Regions from separate parts of the Streptomyces sp. NPDC059740 genome, predicted to be linked through region 1. Evidence: riboswitches for the same ligand, from Rfam matches in the RefSeq annotation. Region 1 holds a riboswitch; the other holds the start of a gene.

Region 1 (7,496 bases):
ACCGTGCGCTGCGCCTGGTCGTTGGCCCGGTGGTAGGCGCGCACCGCCAGCAGACCGGCGAGCTCGCCCTGGGAGCCGGCGTTGGGCTGGAGGGAGACCTTGTCGTAGCCGGTGACCTCCGCCAGCCGCTCCTCCAGTTCCTGGATGAGGGTGAGGTAGCCCTGGGCCTGCTCGACGGGGGCGAAGGGGTGGAGCTGGCCGAACTCCGGCCAGGTCACCGGCTCCATCTCGGTCGTGGCGTTGAGCTTCATGGTGCAGGAGCCGAGCGGGATCATGCCGCGGTCCAGCGCGTAGTCGCGGTCGGCCAGGGTGCGCAGGTAGCGCAGCATCGCCGTCTCGCTGCGGTGGCTGTGGAAGACGGGGTGGGTCAGGTAGTCGTCCTGCCGCAGCAGCTCGGTGGGCAGCGCGTCGGGGGTGGCGGCGTCCAGCTCCTCGACGTCCGCGTGGACGCCGAAGGCGCCCCACACCGCGGCGAGGTGACCGCGCCCGGTGGTCTCGTCGCAGGCGATCCCGACCTCGTCGGCGCTGACCTGCCGCAGGTTCACCCCGGCCTCGCGGGCGGCGGCCACCACGTCGGCGGCGCGGCCCGGCACCCGGACGGTGAGGGTGTCGAAGAACGCCTCGTGCGCCACCTCGACGCCGCCGGCCCGCAGCCCGGCCGCGAGGACGCTCGCGTAGCGGTGTGTGCGCCGGGCGATGGCCGCGAGGCCGTCCGGTCCGTGGTAGACGGCGTACATCCCGGCCATCACGGCGAGCAGCACCTGGGCGGTGCAGATGTTGCTGGTGGCCTTCTCGCGGCGGATGTGCTGTTCGCGGGTCTGCAGTGCGAGGCGGTAGGCCCGGTTTCCCTCGGTGTCCACCGAGACGCCCACCAGGCGCCCCGGCAGGCTGCGGGCGAACTTCTCCCGGACGGCCATGTAGCCGGCGTGCGGCCCGCCGAAGCCCATCGGCACGCCGAAGCGCTGCGTGGTGCCCACGGCGATGTCGGCCCCGAGGTCGCCCGGGGAGGTGAGCAGCGTCAGGCTGAGCAGGTCGGCGGCGACGGTGACGACCGCGCCCAGCTCGTGCGCCTGCTCGATGACGGCCCTCGGGTCGCGGACGGCGCCGGAGGCTCCCGGGTACTGCACGAGCACACCGAAGACGCCGCGCTCGGCGACGTCCGCCGGGATGCCCTCGGCGAGGTCGGCGACGACCACCTCGACACCCGTCGGCTCCGCCCGGGTCCGGATCACGGCGACGGTCTGCGGCAGCGCGTCGGCGTCCACCACGAAGACGCCCTGGCGGTTCTTGCCGACGCGGCGGGAGAGCGCCATGGCCTCGGCGGCGGCGGTGCCCTCGTCGAGCAGGGACGCCCCGGAGGTGGGCAGCCCGGTCAGGTCGGCGACCATCGTCTGGAAGTTGAGCAGCGCCTCCAGGCGGCCCTGCGAGATCTCCGGCTGGTAGGGCGTGTACGCGGTGTACCAGGCCGGGTTCTCCATGACGTTGCGGAGGATCACCGGCGGTGTGAAGGTGCCGTGGTAGCCCAGGCCGATCATGGAGGTGAGGACCTGGTTGCGGTCGGCCAGAGCGCGCAGCTCGGTCAGGACCTGGGCCTCGGTTCGACCCTCGGGAAGGTCGAGCGCCTCGGTGGACCTGATCACCTCGGGCACGGCGGCTGCCGCCAGCTCGTCCAGGGAGCCGAAGCCCAGGTGCGCCAGCATCTTGGCCTGCGCCGCACGGTCCGGGCCGATGTGGCGGGCCTCGAAGGGCGTGCCGCGTTCCAGCTCGGTCAGGGAGCGGTGGGTGTTCATCTGCGGGGGCCTCCTGGTCGTCGCGACCTTCGCGGGGCACCTCGGCGCCGGTGCCCGTTCGGCCTCCCCCTCTGTCATCGACCTGAGAGCTTCACCGGCGCGTCCTGCCTGCGCCGGCTTTCACCGTCGGTGAGGCGGGCTGCGGCAACGTCGGCGGTCCGCGACCCGTCCTGCTTTCCAGAGTGACCTCTTCCGTGCGGTACGGGTGCCTGAGAGATTCCGGGGAGGGTTTGCTCCTTCGGCGCCCCCTCACGCGGAACACGAAAGAAGGCTCTCCCGCACGGGTTCTGCGGCCACAGCCAGCCTACCAGCGGGCCCCTGAGGCGCGTCTCGAGTGGCCAGGAGGCGGAATGTGCCGTTTCGTGGTTGTCACTGGGCAGTTGCGAACCACCTGGAGGGACCGTGCAGACCGACATCGACCCCAGGACCCTGATCGGCCGCAAGGCGCTGGACCGACACGGGGCGAAGATCGGCACGGTGGACGAGGTGTACCTGGACGACGCGACCGGTGAACCGGAGTGGGCCGCGGTACGGACGGGCCTGTTCAGCCGGGACGCCTTCGTCCCCCTGGAGCCCAGCGAACTGGAGGGGGACGTGCTGCGGGTCCCCTACGACCGGAAGCTGGTCAGGGAAGCCCCGGACTTCGGTGTGGGCCGCCACCTCTCGCCGGAGCAGGAACTCCAGCTCTACCACCACTACCGGCTGGACGTCTCACCCGCGCCGACCGAGCAGCAGGCGAAGGACCGCGACTTCGGCCGGGTGGCGCGCTCGGAGGAGTAGTACTGCCAGGACCTGGTGCAGGGCGTACCACCGCTCACGCTCCGCCCCGGCGGGCACGGCGCCCCGGCCGCGGCAGGCCGCCTGCTCTCAGCTCTCGGGCCGGACGGGTTCCTCCAGGCACTCCCGGCGCAGCTCGTCCTCCTCCCGCGGCGGGCCGCCCACCAGCGGCAGGGGATCTCCGGGCCGCAGCTCCGGGTCGTCCACCGGGAAGGTGCGGATGCGGCCGGGGGCTGACCAGGGCTGCTCGAAGCGCACGGTGACCCGCCCGACGCCGCTGCCCTGCACCCAGCCCGCCCCGTACTCGCTGTGGACCACGTCCATGCCCGGCAGCCACTCGCGGGGCGGCTCCGGCTGCGCCGCCGCCTCTTCCGTCACCGTCTCGGCCGCCGCCGCGGCCTCCCGTTCGGCCGCCGCCGACCGTTCGCCGGCGACCTGGGCGAAGAGGTCTTCCTGGGTGAAGTCCGCAAGCCCGGTGACCCCCACTCCCAGCAGCCGCACGCCGCCGGTGGTGTCCACCGCCGCCAGCAGCCGTTCGGCGGCCTCCCGCACCACCGTGGGGTCGTCGGTGGGGCCCCGGAGGGTCTCGGAGCGGGTGAGGGTGGAGAAGTCGTAGTTCCGCACCTTGATCACGACTGTCCGCCCCGAGCGGCCGGCGGCCCGGAGCCGCTGTACGCAGCGGTCCGCCAGCCGCAGCAGCTCCGCGCGCACCCTGGCCCGGTCGGTGAGGTCGACTGCGAAGGTGTCCTCGACCGAGATCGACTTCGCGTCCCGTTCGGCGACCACGGGACGCTCGTCGCGGCCCAGTGCCATGGAGTGCAGGGCCGCGCCGTGCGCGCGGCCCAGGAGCCGCACCAGCTCCGCCTCGCCGGCCTCGACGGTGTCGGCCACGGTGGATATGCCCACCCGCCGCAGCGTCTCGGCGGTGGCGGGGCCGACGCCCGGCAGGGTGCGCACCGGCAGGGGCGCGAGCATCTCGCGTTCGGTGCCCGGCTCGATGACGACCAGGCCGTCGGGCTTGGCCTGCTCGGATGCGATCTTGGCCAGCATCTTGGCGCCGGCCAGCCCCACGGAGCCGGTGAGTCCCGTCGCGGCCAGGATGTCCTCCCGCAGCCGCTCCCCCACCCTGCGGACGGCGGCGGTGTCTGCGGCGACCCCGCCGGCTTCGAGGTCGACGAAGGCCTCGTCCAGGCTGAGCGGCTCCACCAGCGGCGACAGCCCCCGCAGCAGCTCCATCACCACCTCGCTCACCCGGCGGTAGGTGGTGAAGCGCGGCGCGAGGTAGGCCGCGTTGGGGCAGAGCCGGCGGGCCTGGGCGGTGGGCATGGCCGACCTGACCCCGAAGACCCGTGCCTCGTAGGAGGCCGTGGAGACGACGCCGCGCGGACCGATGCCGCCCACGACCACCGGCTTCCCGCGCAGGCTGGGCTTCGCCGCCTGTTCCGCGGCGGCGAAGAACGCATCCATGTCGAGATGCAGGATCGTGGGCGCACGTCTCACACCACCGATGATCGCGCAGACCACTGACAACCGTCGTGCCGCGCGCCGGGGCGGGTGGCCTCAGACGGCCCTGTTGCGCCGCCTGGCGAGCTCGTCGTGCGGGTTGTGGCCCACCAGGGTCTCGCCGGTGTCCAGCCGCTCGCCGTGGAGCTCGGAGAGCGCTCCCTCCACATCGCGCCAGACGACGCCCACCGCGATGCCGAAGACGCCCTGGCCGCCCTGGAGGAGATCGACGACCTCGTCCGGCGAGGTGCACTCGTAAACCGTCGCGCCGTCGCTCATCAGCGTCATCTGCGCCAGGTCGGTCAGGCCGCCGGCCCTGAGGTGCCGGACCGCGGTGCGGATGTTCTGCAGGGAGACCCCGGTGTCCAGCAGCCGCTTCACGATCTTCAGGACGACGACGTCACGGAAGCTGTAGAGCCGCTGGGTGCCCGAACCGTACGCCGGGCGCACGCTGGGCTCCACGAGACCGGTGCGCGCCCAGTAGTCGAGCTGCCGGTAGGTGATACCGGCGGCTGCGCAGGCCGTGGGGCCGCGGTAGCCGACGGTGTGGTTCTCGCGCTCCCCCGACGTCGTGGGCGGCCTCGAGGGCGCCTGCTCCGCGCTCTGGCGTAGTGGCACCGCCCCTCCCACCGCCGTTCCGTCGCCGCTGCTTCCCACGCCGACCTCCGTCCTCCGCGTCCCGGACGGGACCTGCCTCATCGACGGTATGCAGTCACTCGGGGTGCGTCAACGATCGCCGCGCTCGCCACGCCGAGTGATAATCACCCCACGGGTGGTTTTGCGTGACCTCGCAGCGGGAAAGGCTGACTGTTTCTGCCGCCCGCGGTCCGCTCGCCGGTCCGGGCCCACCCCTCCCCCCGCCCGGCCCCGTGGACCGGGCGTCGTCGCACCTGGGCGGCGCCGGGTGGAGCGCCCTTACTGGTTGCTGGTCCCGAAGTCCTCGGGCGAGATCTGGTCGAGGAACTCGCGGAACTTCTCGACCTCGTCCTCCTGCTCGTCCGGAATCGCGATGCCCGCGTCGTCCAGCACGCCGTCACTCCCGTAGATGGGCGTGCCGGTGCGCAGGGCCAGCGCTATGGCGTCGGAGGGTCGGGCACTGACCTTCACACCACCGGCGAAGACCAGCTCGGCGTAGAAGACGGCGTCCCGGAGGTCCGTGATGTGGACCTCGGTCAGCTCCTGCCCCAGCGACTCCAGCACGTCCTTGAACAGGTCGTGCGTCAGAGGCCGGGCAGGGGTCATGCCCTGCTGGGCGAAGGCGATGGCGGTGGCCTCACCCGGCCCGATCCAAATGGGCAGGTAGCGGTCGCCTCCCACTTCGCGCAGGAGCACGATCGGCTGGTTGGAGGGCATTTCCACCCGGACACCCACAACATCGAGCTCGTTCACACAGCAACCCTAGGACGTGCCCGGCCGGTTTGGGTAGTCGGGCACCCCTTCCCCCACCGGGGAGCCCCCCACCTCGGCCGCGGCGCCCCCGCCGGGCGGCGTTCAGGGGGAGCGCAGCGCAGCCTGGACGAGTGCGGCGTGCAGCCGCACGGAGAGCGACGCCAGCTCGCGCACCGTCTCCTCGGCCCGCACCCGGGTCTCGGGGTTGCGGTGCCGTCGCAGCGGGGCGACCACCTGTTCGACGAGGCCCGCCTCGCGCTCTGCCGCAGCCCGCACCGCCCGCAGGTGGCGCGGTTCCAGCCCGAACCGTCCGAGCTCCACGACCAGCCTGGCGATGGTGACGGCCTCGACGCCGTAGTCGCCCTCGGCCGACGGAGTGAGCAGGCCGTAGGACTCCCACTCCGCGAGCTGCCCCTCCCCGACCTCCGCCGCGGCGAGCAGCTCGTAGCGGCCGATGCGATCGGTGACGGCCTGCTCACCCGCCACATCGGTCTCCGGGGCCTCCTCGCCCGCATCCTCCGCGAGGGAGGTGGCCGAGGTCGCCAGGGCCGGGAGGGGGACGCTCTCGCCCCGCTCCAACGCGTCCAGGTGCTCCTTGATGACCTTCAACGGAAGGTAGTGGTCGCGTTGCATGCGCAGGATGCGGGCGAGCCGCTCGACGTCCTCAGTGCTGAACTTGCGGTAACCGGCGGGTGTGCGACGCGGCTCGACGAGGCCCTCGGCCTCCAGGAACCGGATCTTGGAGATGGTGACGTCGGGGAACTCCTCGCGCAGCAGCCCGAGAACGGTCCCGATGCTCACCAGCTTGCCGTCGGCGGGGGCGGCACCGGTGGTAACGGTGCCGCCCGAAAGGCCGTGGTGCATGTGGCTTCCGTCGTCGGTCAGATGCCGACACCCCGACCGCTGGCGTAGAAGACGAGCCGGTACTTGCCGATCTGGACCTCGTCGCCCTCGGCCAGCGCCACCGAGTCGATGCGCTCCCGGTTGACGTAGGTGCCGTTGAGGCTGCCCACGTCAGCCACGGTGAACTGACCCGAGGGGTCGCGACGGAACTCCACGTGCCGGCGCGAGACCGTCACGTCGTCGAGGAAGATGTCGCTCTGCGGGTGACGGCCGGCGGTGGTCAGGTCGCTGTCGAGCAGGAAGCGGCTGCCGGAGTTGGGCCCGCGCCGCACGATCAGCAGCGCCGACCCGACGGGCAGCGCGTCCACGGCCGCCTGGGCCTCCGGGGACAGGGCCGGCAGCGGCGTCTGTCCGGTCGACTCGGAGTCGTAGGCCTCCAGCCCGGAGATGGAGATCGTGGACGTCGTCTCCGAGGGACGCTCCTGGTGTGCGCCCTGCCGCAGCGGTGCGCCGCAGTTGGAGCAGAACCGGCTGGTCTCGGGGTTGCGGTTGCCGCACCGCGGGCACGTCTGGGCGCCCGCGGCGGCACCAACGTCTATACGGGCGGTGGCGGTCGGGTCGGCCGGACGCTCGCCGCCCACCTGGTCACGGAAGAGCGGTCGCTCGGCGCCCGCTCCACTCTCCTCGGGACGGCCGGCGGCGCGGTGTCGTGCCGGGCCACCCTCCTGGCGGTCACTCTTGCCGAACAGCTTCGCAAACAACTTCACGGGCGATTCCCCTTGTACGAAACAGACCCGCCCGTGGGGCAGGACGAACCCTCAGTACACACATCGGCAGATCCGGACATCCTGTGAACGTCCATGGCCATCACACAGTTTCCACCACGCGTCACCCTGTTGCGACGTCGACCCCCCGCTCCTACGTGCCCCGTCGGGGCACCCCTCATGCGTGACCGCCTCACTGTGAGGACGACCGAGCGTAGTCAGGCCGCTTCGCCTGCCGCAAGGCGTCCACAGTGATCTTCTCCTGCCGGACCACGTCCACCTTGGCCTGCTCCTTCTCCAGAGTCTGCACCACGCCACCGGGGATGTTCAGGGCCGGTTCGAGGTCCTGCGGTTTGCCGATGACCTGGAAACGGTACGGCTCGGTGACCCGTTTCCCGTCGATCTCCACGCCACCGCGCACGTCGGAGAA
Region 2 (7,496 bases), on a different contig from region 1:
GCGCGCCGAGCGCCGGCTGCACCCAGGCGCGCCACAGTGCACGCACGACGGGGGTGCGGTGGGCGTTCTGGCCCAGCAGGGCGTAGAAGTGCGGGATCTCGATGACGGGTTCACTGATCCGCAACGGTCCGGCGGGCAGCCGGTCCAGGCCGCCGGCGATCCGCCGCAGGTCCAGCCAGGGCACACCCACGCCACCGCCGGCGGCGTGCGGGTTCAGCCACAGGCCCCAGCGCTCCGGGAAGAGGGTGGCGGCGATGTCCCGGCCGCCCACGACCTCGTAGGCACGGTTCCAGCCGCTTGCCGCCAGCTCGGCTGCGGAGGTGACGCAGGGGGCGTAGCCGAAGCCTTCGACGTCCATGTTGCCGTACTGGGCGTCCGGCGAGCCCGCGGCGCCCTGCCACAGCAGCATCCACACCTGGCCGTCGGCCAGGGCGTGCAGCAGCGTCTCGTACGTGTCGTAGCGGCCAGGGCCGACCTGACCGAGTGCGGACTCGATCGGTCCGCCCGCACCGGCCGGCTGGTACGCGCCCGCGCTCACGTGGTCCGTCCCTTCCCGGCGCGCGCCCGCCACGCCCGCCCGTCGTGACTTCAGCTTAGGGCCTTTCCCCGGCCCCGGGCCGGTTCGGGGGGTGCGTCCCCGGCGCGCGCCCGGGGCGGACGGCGACGCGGGCCCACCAGGGGCGGGACGGGGCGGGTCTGCCGCACCGGGCGGGACGGACCGGCGCGGGCTCGGCCCCGCCTCAGGGGTGCCGGGTGTAGAAGGGCCGGACCTGGTCGACCATCCAGTCGGCGACGGGGTCGTGGGCGATGTCGAGCATGACCAGCTGCACGGGCCACTGCACCGCGACGGCCCCCAGGGCCCGGCCCAGCGCGGCCAGGACCGCCTCCCGGTCCATCGGCTCGTTGGACTCCAGCTGCACGCCGACGAAGAGTGCGGGGGCGCCGGCCTCGACGCTGGCCAGGCAGCGGCGTGCGGTGCGCACCAGCGGCAGGGCGGAGAACTCCAGGCCGGCCGCGGCCAGGAAGTCCACCGGCTCCTCCTGCCAGTCCGGCTCGAAGAGGCGGGTGCGACCGCCGGTGGGCGCGCCCTCCCCCTCCATCCGGCCCAGGCGGCAGAGTTCGGCCACGGCGGGGGGCGGCAGCGGGACCCCGACCGTCCCGTCCGGGTTGACCGCGATGCCGATGAGCGGCGGCAGTCCCCGGGCGAATTCCACCGCCGGGGCGACGGCGTAGGACAGGTGCGTGCCCGCGACGCGGTGGAACTCCTGCTCGGAGCTGAAGACCGGGACGTAGGCGAGACCGCCGATCTCCACTGTGGGCAGGTCCAGGCCCTTGGCTCCCCATCCGGCGTCCTGCGGTCCGCCGCCCTCCGGGAGCGGCACCCAGATCCGGCTGCGCCCCAGGACCTCCACGATGCGACCGCCGGCGCCCGGGTGTCCGACGGAGGCGGCCAGCACCTCCTCCAGCTCGTTCGCCGGCCACGCCAGCTGCGGAATGCCCTGGTCCGGAAAGTTCATGCGCGCCCACCCGCTCGGTTCTGCTCCTGCCTGGCCGAAGACAGTAGTACGAAGCGGCGGTGACACGTTCGGCCGCATCCGCATGGCCACGGACGGCACACCTGTGGTTGCGGAGCGTGCCGAGCCGTCTGAGGGTGGCGCACAGGGCGACCCGCACCCGGTCTCCCTTGTTCCGCCTGCCGCTCCTCCCGAAAGGACGCTCCCCATGGTCACACCCCGGACCGCCCGCGCCCTCGCCACCTCCGCAGCCGCGGGCGCCCTGGCGCTGGGCGCACTCGGCGCCACCGCCTGGTCGGCTCCGATCGCGGCGGCGCCGCCCCACACCGAGCCGGTCGCCGACCATCCCGCCGGCCCGCAGGGGCGGCCGGCCCCGGAGCAGGCCGCCGTGGTGGCCGGACTCAACGAGCTCATGCGTTCCGTCAACGCGTTGACGGTGGCCGCCGCGCGGCACCAGGTCTCCGGGGACGTCGTCACGCGCGTGGAGCGGCAGGGCAACGTCGTGCGGGTCTGCGCCGAGCGGGCGGACGCCACGCGTCAGAAGGCGGCGCACCCGCAGGCGCACCGGCGGGTGAAGGGGGCGGCGGCACCCTCGGGGAGTGCCGCCGCCACGCCCGCCGCGCCCTCCGCGCAGCCCTCCCAGGCCCCTTCGGCCTCGCCCTCCGCCTCGGCCTCGCCCTCCGCCTCCCCGCAGGCGCTGACCTTCGAGCAGGCCCAGGCCGCCCTGCAGGCCCGGATCGACGACCTGACCAAGGTGGCCGTGAGCGGCAGCACCGACCTGAGCAAGCCGATGGACGGGGTGATGAAGGCCGTCAAGGACCTGCTGGGCTCCCTGAAGCTGGACACGCCCGTGGTCACCCTGCCGGCCATGACCGACGGGAGTGCCGACGACGCCGGAGCCACGCCTTCCGCCTCGGCCGCCGAGAGCCCGCAGACGCGCCCCTCGACGCTGCCGGCCAGCCCCGACCTGGCCAAGGCCGCGTCGGACACCGCCGCCCGCAGCGAGGCCGCCCCCGTCCGGGAACACCGGCCCCGGGAGCGGCAGACCTTCAGCGCCTGGCTGTCCTCGCTGCTCGCCCCGGTCGACGTCTTCGGCTGGTTCTCCTGAGCTGCCCGCCCGGCCCCGGGGTGCGCCTGACCCGGTGACCACGGCCCGCGCCGGCCCGGCCGGGCGGGCCGGACCCCGCGGCCAAGCCGGGGCGGCGCCGGCCGTGCGTCAGGTGAAGGTGACCGCGGGGAGGACGTCGGCCGCGGTGCGGTCCAGGAGGAGCACCCGGGCGCAGCCGGGCGGCGCCTCGCCCCGCTCGGCCGCCCCGACCAGGCGGTGGACGGCGCGGCGGTGGCGCCGGAAGGCGTAGGCCGACACCGTCCGGCCGCGCGCACGCTGGCCCGCCAGGGCCTCGGCGGCGCCCACGTCGAGCAGCAGCAGGTGGGTGCGGCGCCGGCGGCGGCCGGCCGCGGCGGCCACCCAGCGGCGGACCCACGGCTGGGCCCCGCAGTCGTGGACGACGAGGCTGTGGGCGCCGCGCAGCGCCCGGGCGAGCGCGCGGTAGTGGGCGAGTCGCACCAGCGGCCGGTACAGGGCGTAGGGGAGGCGGCCGCACGCGCCGCGGGCGAACCGCAGCCGCACCTCCTGCGAGTCCAGCCGCACCACCGGCCGGCCGCGGCTGTCGACGGCCGGGACGCAGCGGTGGATGAGGGTGCTCTTGCCGCTGCCGGGCAGTCCGGAGACCAGCAGCACGTCGCCGGCGGTCAGCCGCAGCGGTCCCGGGGCGGTGGCGCCGCGCAGGTCGACGACGCGTGCGCCCGGCCCCGGGCCCGCGCGGGCGGTGCGGGGCGGCGGCAGGTGCGGGCCCGGCCCTGCGGCGGGCGGGGCTCCGGGTGGCGCGGCAGCCCCCGGCGCGGTCTCCTGCGGTGCGGTCATGTCTTCTCCCCCGGACGACGCCCCACCGCCCCACCGTCCCACGGAAGGTAAAGAGACGGCAATGCGGGACGCCCGCGCCGGTCGGTGCGCGGCCCGGCGGGCGCCCGGGTGCCCTCCCGGCCACCCCCTCCCGCGTGCAATGATGTGCGCGCCGTGCGGCGTCCGCTGCGCCCACGTGCGTTCAACTGCATACCGGCCGTTCGAATCCGCGCGGGAGAGTCCCCGACCGTCTTCGGCGGGGCGCCGAAGGAGCAAGTCCTCCCTTGAATCTCTCAGGCCCCGATACCGCGCAGGACGAGGCAGATCTGAAAAGCGGGCCGGCCCGCCGCACCGCCCCCGGCGGTGAGCGGAGGCCGCGCCCCACCCAAGGTGCAAGCCGCACAGCCGAAGGGCTCACGGCGAACCTCTCAGGTTCCGATGACAGATGGGGAGAGAAGCCACCGCCGCCCTCCATCTCGCCACGTCCCGGGAGCCTGACACCATGACCGACGACGCCCCCCGCCGCACCGCGCTGGACGCCACGCACCGCGCTCTCGGCGCCGTGATGACCGACTTCGCCGGCTGGGACATGCCGCTGCGCTACGGCAGCGAGCGCGAGGAGCACCTCGCGGTGCGCACCCGCGCGGGCCTGTTCGACCTCTCCCACATGGGTGAGATCACCGTCAACGGCCGGCAGGCGGCCGACCTGCTGGACCACGCGCTGGTCGGGAACCTCGGGCGGCTGGCCGTGGGCCGCGCCCGCTACACCATGATCTGCCGCGAGGACGGCGGCATCCTCGACGACCTCATCGTCTACCGGCTCGCCGAGACCGAGTACCTGGTGGTCGCCAACGCCTCCAACGCCGCCACCGTCCTGGACGCCCTCGCCGACCGGGCCGAGGGCTTCGCCGCCTCGGTCCGCGACGACCGGGACGCCTACGCGCTGATCGCCGTGCAGGGTCCGCAGGCCGCCGGCATCCTGGGCGCCCTGACCGACGCGGACCTCGCGGGGCTGAAGTACTACGCGGGCCTCCCCGGCACCGTCGCCGGGCACCAGGCCCTGATCGCCCGCACCGGCTACACCGGGGAGGACGGCTTCGAGCTGTTCGTCCGCCCCGAGTCCGCGGTCGCGCTGTGGGAGGCGCTGACCGAGGCGGGGCGCGGGGCCGGCCTGGTGCCGTGCGGGCTGGCCTGCCGCGACACGCTGCGCCTGGAGGCCGGCATGCCGCTGTACGGGCACGAGCTGTCCACCGCCACCACCCCCTTCGACGCGGGCCTGGGCCGGGTGGTGAAGTTCGACAAGCCGGGCAACGACGGCGCCTTCGTGGGGCGCGAGGCGCTGGCGGAGGCCGCGCGCCGGGCCGAGCAGCAGCCGCCGCGCCGGCTCGTCGGCCTGGTCGCCGAGGGCCGCCGGGTGCCGCGCGCCGGGTACGCGGTGGTCGCGGCGGACGGCTCGGTGATCGGCGAGGTCACCTCGGGCGCGCCCTCCCCGACGCTCGGCCGCCCCATCGCCATGGCGTACGTCGACGCGACGCACGCCGCGGCGGGCACCGAGGGCGTCGCCGTCGACATCCGGGGCACGCACGAGCCGTACGGGGTCGTCGCGCTGCCCTTCTACAAGCGGGAGAAGTAGCCGCGACGGCGGCGGTCCGGCGGCGGGGAGCACCCCGCAGCGGGCCGCCGCCGCAGGTCATCCCGGTCCTCGCCGTCCCAGTGGGCGGACCCTTCGTCCCAGCAGTCCCTCGCGTACAGGAGAATTACGAACATGAGCAACCCCGAGCAGCTTCGCTACAGCAAGGAGCACGAGTGGCTGTCGGCCGCCGAGGACGGCGTGTCGACGGTCGGTATCACCGAGCACGCGGCGAGTGCCCTCGGCGACGTCGTCTTCGTGCAGCTCCCGGAGGTCGGTGACGCCGTCACCGCCGGTGAGAGCTGCGGCGAGCTGGAGTCGACCAAGTCGGTCAGCGACCTCTTCGCGCCGGTCGACGGTGAGATCACCGAGGTCAACCAGAGCGTGGTGGACGACCCCTCGCTGGTCAACTCCGAGCCGTTCGCCGGCGGCTGGCTGTTCAAGGTGAAGGTCACCGGCGAGCCGGAGGACCTGCTCTCGGCGGCCGAGTACACCGCCTTCACCGCCGGCTGAACCGGCGTACCGCCGGCGGCGGCCGTCCGTCCCCTCCGGGACCCGGCCGCCGCGCCGTCCCCACCGCGCCCCAGACCGCCCCCGTCGTACAGGAACCCTCATGTCGCTTCTGAACAGCTCCCTGCACGAGCTCGACCCCGACGTCGCCGCGGCCGTCGACGCCGAGCTCGACCGACAGCAGTCCACCCTCGAGATGATCGCCTCGGAGAACTTCGCGCCCGTCGCCGTGATGGAGGCGCAGGGCTCGGTCCTCACCAACAAGTACGCCGAGGGCTACCCGGGGCGGCGCTACTACGGCGGTTGCGAGCACGTCGACGTGGTCGAGCGGATCGCCATCGACCGCATCAAGGAGCTGTTCGGCGCCGAGGCCGCCAACGTGCAGCCGCACTCGGGCGCGCAGGCCAACGCCGCCGCGATGTTCGCGCTGCTCAACCCGGGCGACACCATCCTGGGCCTGAACCTGGCGCACGGTGGGCACCTCACCCACGGCATGAAGATCAACTTCTCCGGCAAGCTGTACGCCGTGGTGGCCTACCACGTCGACGAGGAGAGCAACCTCGTCGACATGGAGGAGGTCGAGCGCCTGGCCAAGGAGCACCGGCCGAAGCTGATCGTCGCCGGCTGGTCCGCCTACCCGCGCCAGCTCGACTTCGCCGCCTTCCGCCGGATCGCCGACGAGGTCGGCGCCTACCTGATGGTGGACATGGCGCACTTCGCCGGGCTGGTCGCGGCGGGCCTGCACCCCTCCCCCGTCCCGCACGCCCACGTGGTGACCACCACCACGCACAAGACGCTCGGCGGCCCCCGCGGCGGCGTGATCCTCTCCACCCAGGAGCTCGCCAAGAAGATCAACTCGGCGGTCTTCCCCGGCCAGCAGGGCGGCCCGCTGGAGCACGTCATCGCGGCGAAGGCGGTCTCCTTCAAGGTCGCGGCCTCCGAGGAGTTCAAGGAGCGTCAGCAGCGCACCCTGGAGGGCGCCCGCATCCTGGCCGAGCGGCTCACCCAGCCGGACGTGGCCGAGGCCGGCGTCTCGGTCCTCTCCGGCGGCACCGACGTGCACCTGGTCCTGGTGGACCTGCGCAACAGCGAGCTGGACGGCCAGCAGGCCGAGGACCGGCTGCACGAGGCGGGCATCACCGTCAACCGCAACGCCGTCCCGAACGACCCCCGGCCGCCGATGGTGACCTCGGGTCTGCGTATCGGCACCCCGGCGCTGGCCACCCGCGGCTTCCAGGCCGAGGACTTCCGCGAGGTCGCCGACGTGATCGCCGAGGCGCTCAAGCCGTCCTTCGACGCCAAGGCGCTGCGGGCCCGCGTGACCGCGCTGGCCGGCAAGCACCCGCTGTACCCCTCGCTGTGAGCTGAGCCCGGGGCACGCCACGCGAGGCGTGCCCCGGGGCCCGGCGCCCAGCCACGGGGCCGGTGGAGCGGCCCCGCGCCCGACCGGCGCCCCGCTCCCCGGCCCCTCGCCTTGCCCCACCCCGGTTTGTCCGGGTTACGCTCGTTGGTCGGCCCTCACACCGGGCCGACCGGCTTGCCGCCCCTGAGCGAGCACCCGCCGGGCACCCGCCAGGCCGCCACGCGCCCACCCCCGCGCCCCGTCCTCCGCCCCACCCACGAGCAGGCAAAGGAGTCCGCCCCGTGGCCATCTCCGTCTTCGACCTCTTCTCCATCGGCATCGGGCCGTCCAGTTCCCACACCGTCGGCCCGATGCGCGCCGCCCGCATGTTCGTCGGCCGGCTCAAGAAGGACGGCGCGCTGGCGCAGACGGTCTCGGTCCGCGCCGAGCTCTTCGGCTCCCTCGGTGCCACCGGCCACGGCCACGGCACCCCGAAGGCAGTGCTGCTCGGCCTGGAGGGCCACGCCCCCCGCACGGTCGACGTCGCCAGCGCCGACGCCGAGGTGGAGCGCATCCGCACCACCGGCCGGCTGCGCC

Evidence for each region. A riboswitch is a leader RNA that binds a small molecule or an ion and turns the genes downstream of it on or off. The one in region 1 is predicted to bind glycine.
Region 2: linked by a shared signal. The riboswitch ahead of gcvT (glycine cleavage system aminomethyltransferase GcvT) and the one ahead of gcvP (aminomethyl-transferring glycine dehydrogenase) in region 1 are both predicted to bind glycine.

The regions. Positions count from the first base shown of each region.
Region 1 covers NZ_JBHWGP010000069.1:6,901-14,396, forward strand. Annotated here, with positions in the region: gene gcvP (aminomethyl-transferring glycine dehydrogenase) at 1-1,790, opposite strand, end outside; glycine riboswitch at 1,978-2,079, opposite strand; gene ACFV3R_RS33710 (PRC-barrel domain-containing protein) at 2,193-2,570, shown strand; gene ACFV3R_RS33715 (DNA polymerase IV) at 2,658-4,067, opposite strand; gene ACFV3R_RS33720 (MerR family transcriptional regulator) at 4,128-4,727, opposite strand; gene ACFV3R_RS33725 (bifunctional nuclease family protein) at 4,986-5,459, opposite strand; gene ACFV3R_RS33730 (MerR family transcriptional regulator) at 5,562-6,323, opposite strand; gene ACFV3R_RS33735 (FHA domain-containing protein) at 6,341-7,111, opposite strand; gene ACFV3R_RS33740 (DUF881 domain-containing protein) at 7,260-7,496, opposite strand, start outside.
Region 2 covers NZ_JBHWGP010000003.1:271,000-278,495, forward strand. Annotated here, with positions in the region: gene ACFV3R_RS05890 (enhanced serine sensitivity protein SseB C-terminal domain-containing protein) at 1-538, opposite strand, end outside; gene ACFV3R_RS05895 (enhanced serine sensitivity protein SseB) at 741-1,517, opposite strand; gene ACFV3R_RS05900 (hypothetical protein) at 1,723-2,622, shown strand; gene ACFV3R_RS05905 (AAA family ATPase) at 2,731-3,438, opposite strand; glycine riboswitch at 3,640-3,736, shown strand; gene gcvT (glycine cleavage system aminomethyltransferase GcvT) at 3,920-5,050, shown strand; gene gcvH (glycine cleavage system protein GcvH) at 5,183-5,560, shown strand; gene glyA (serine hydroxymethyltransferase) at 5,661-6,920, shown strand; gene ACFV3R_RS05925 (L-serine ammonia-lyase) at 7,202-7,496, shown strand, end outside.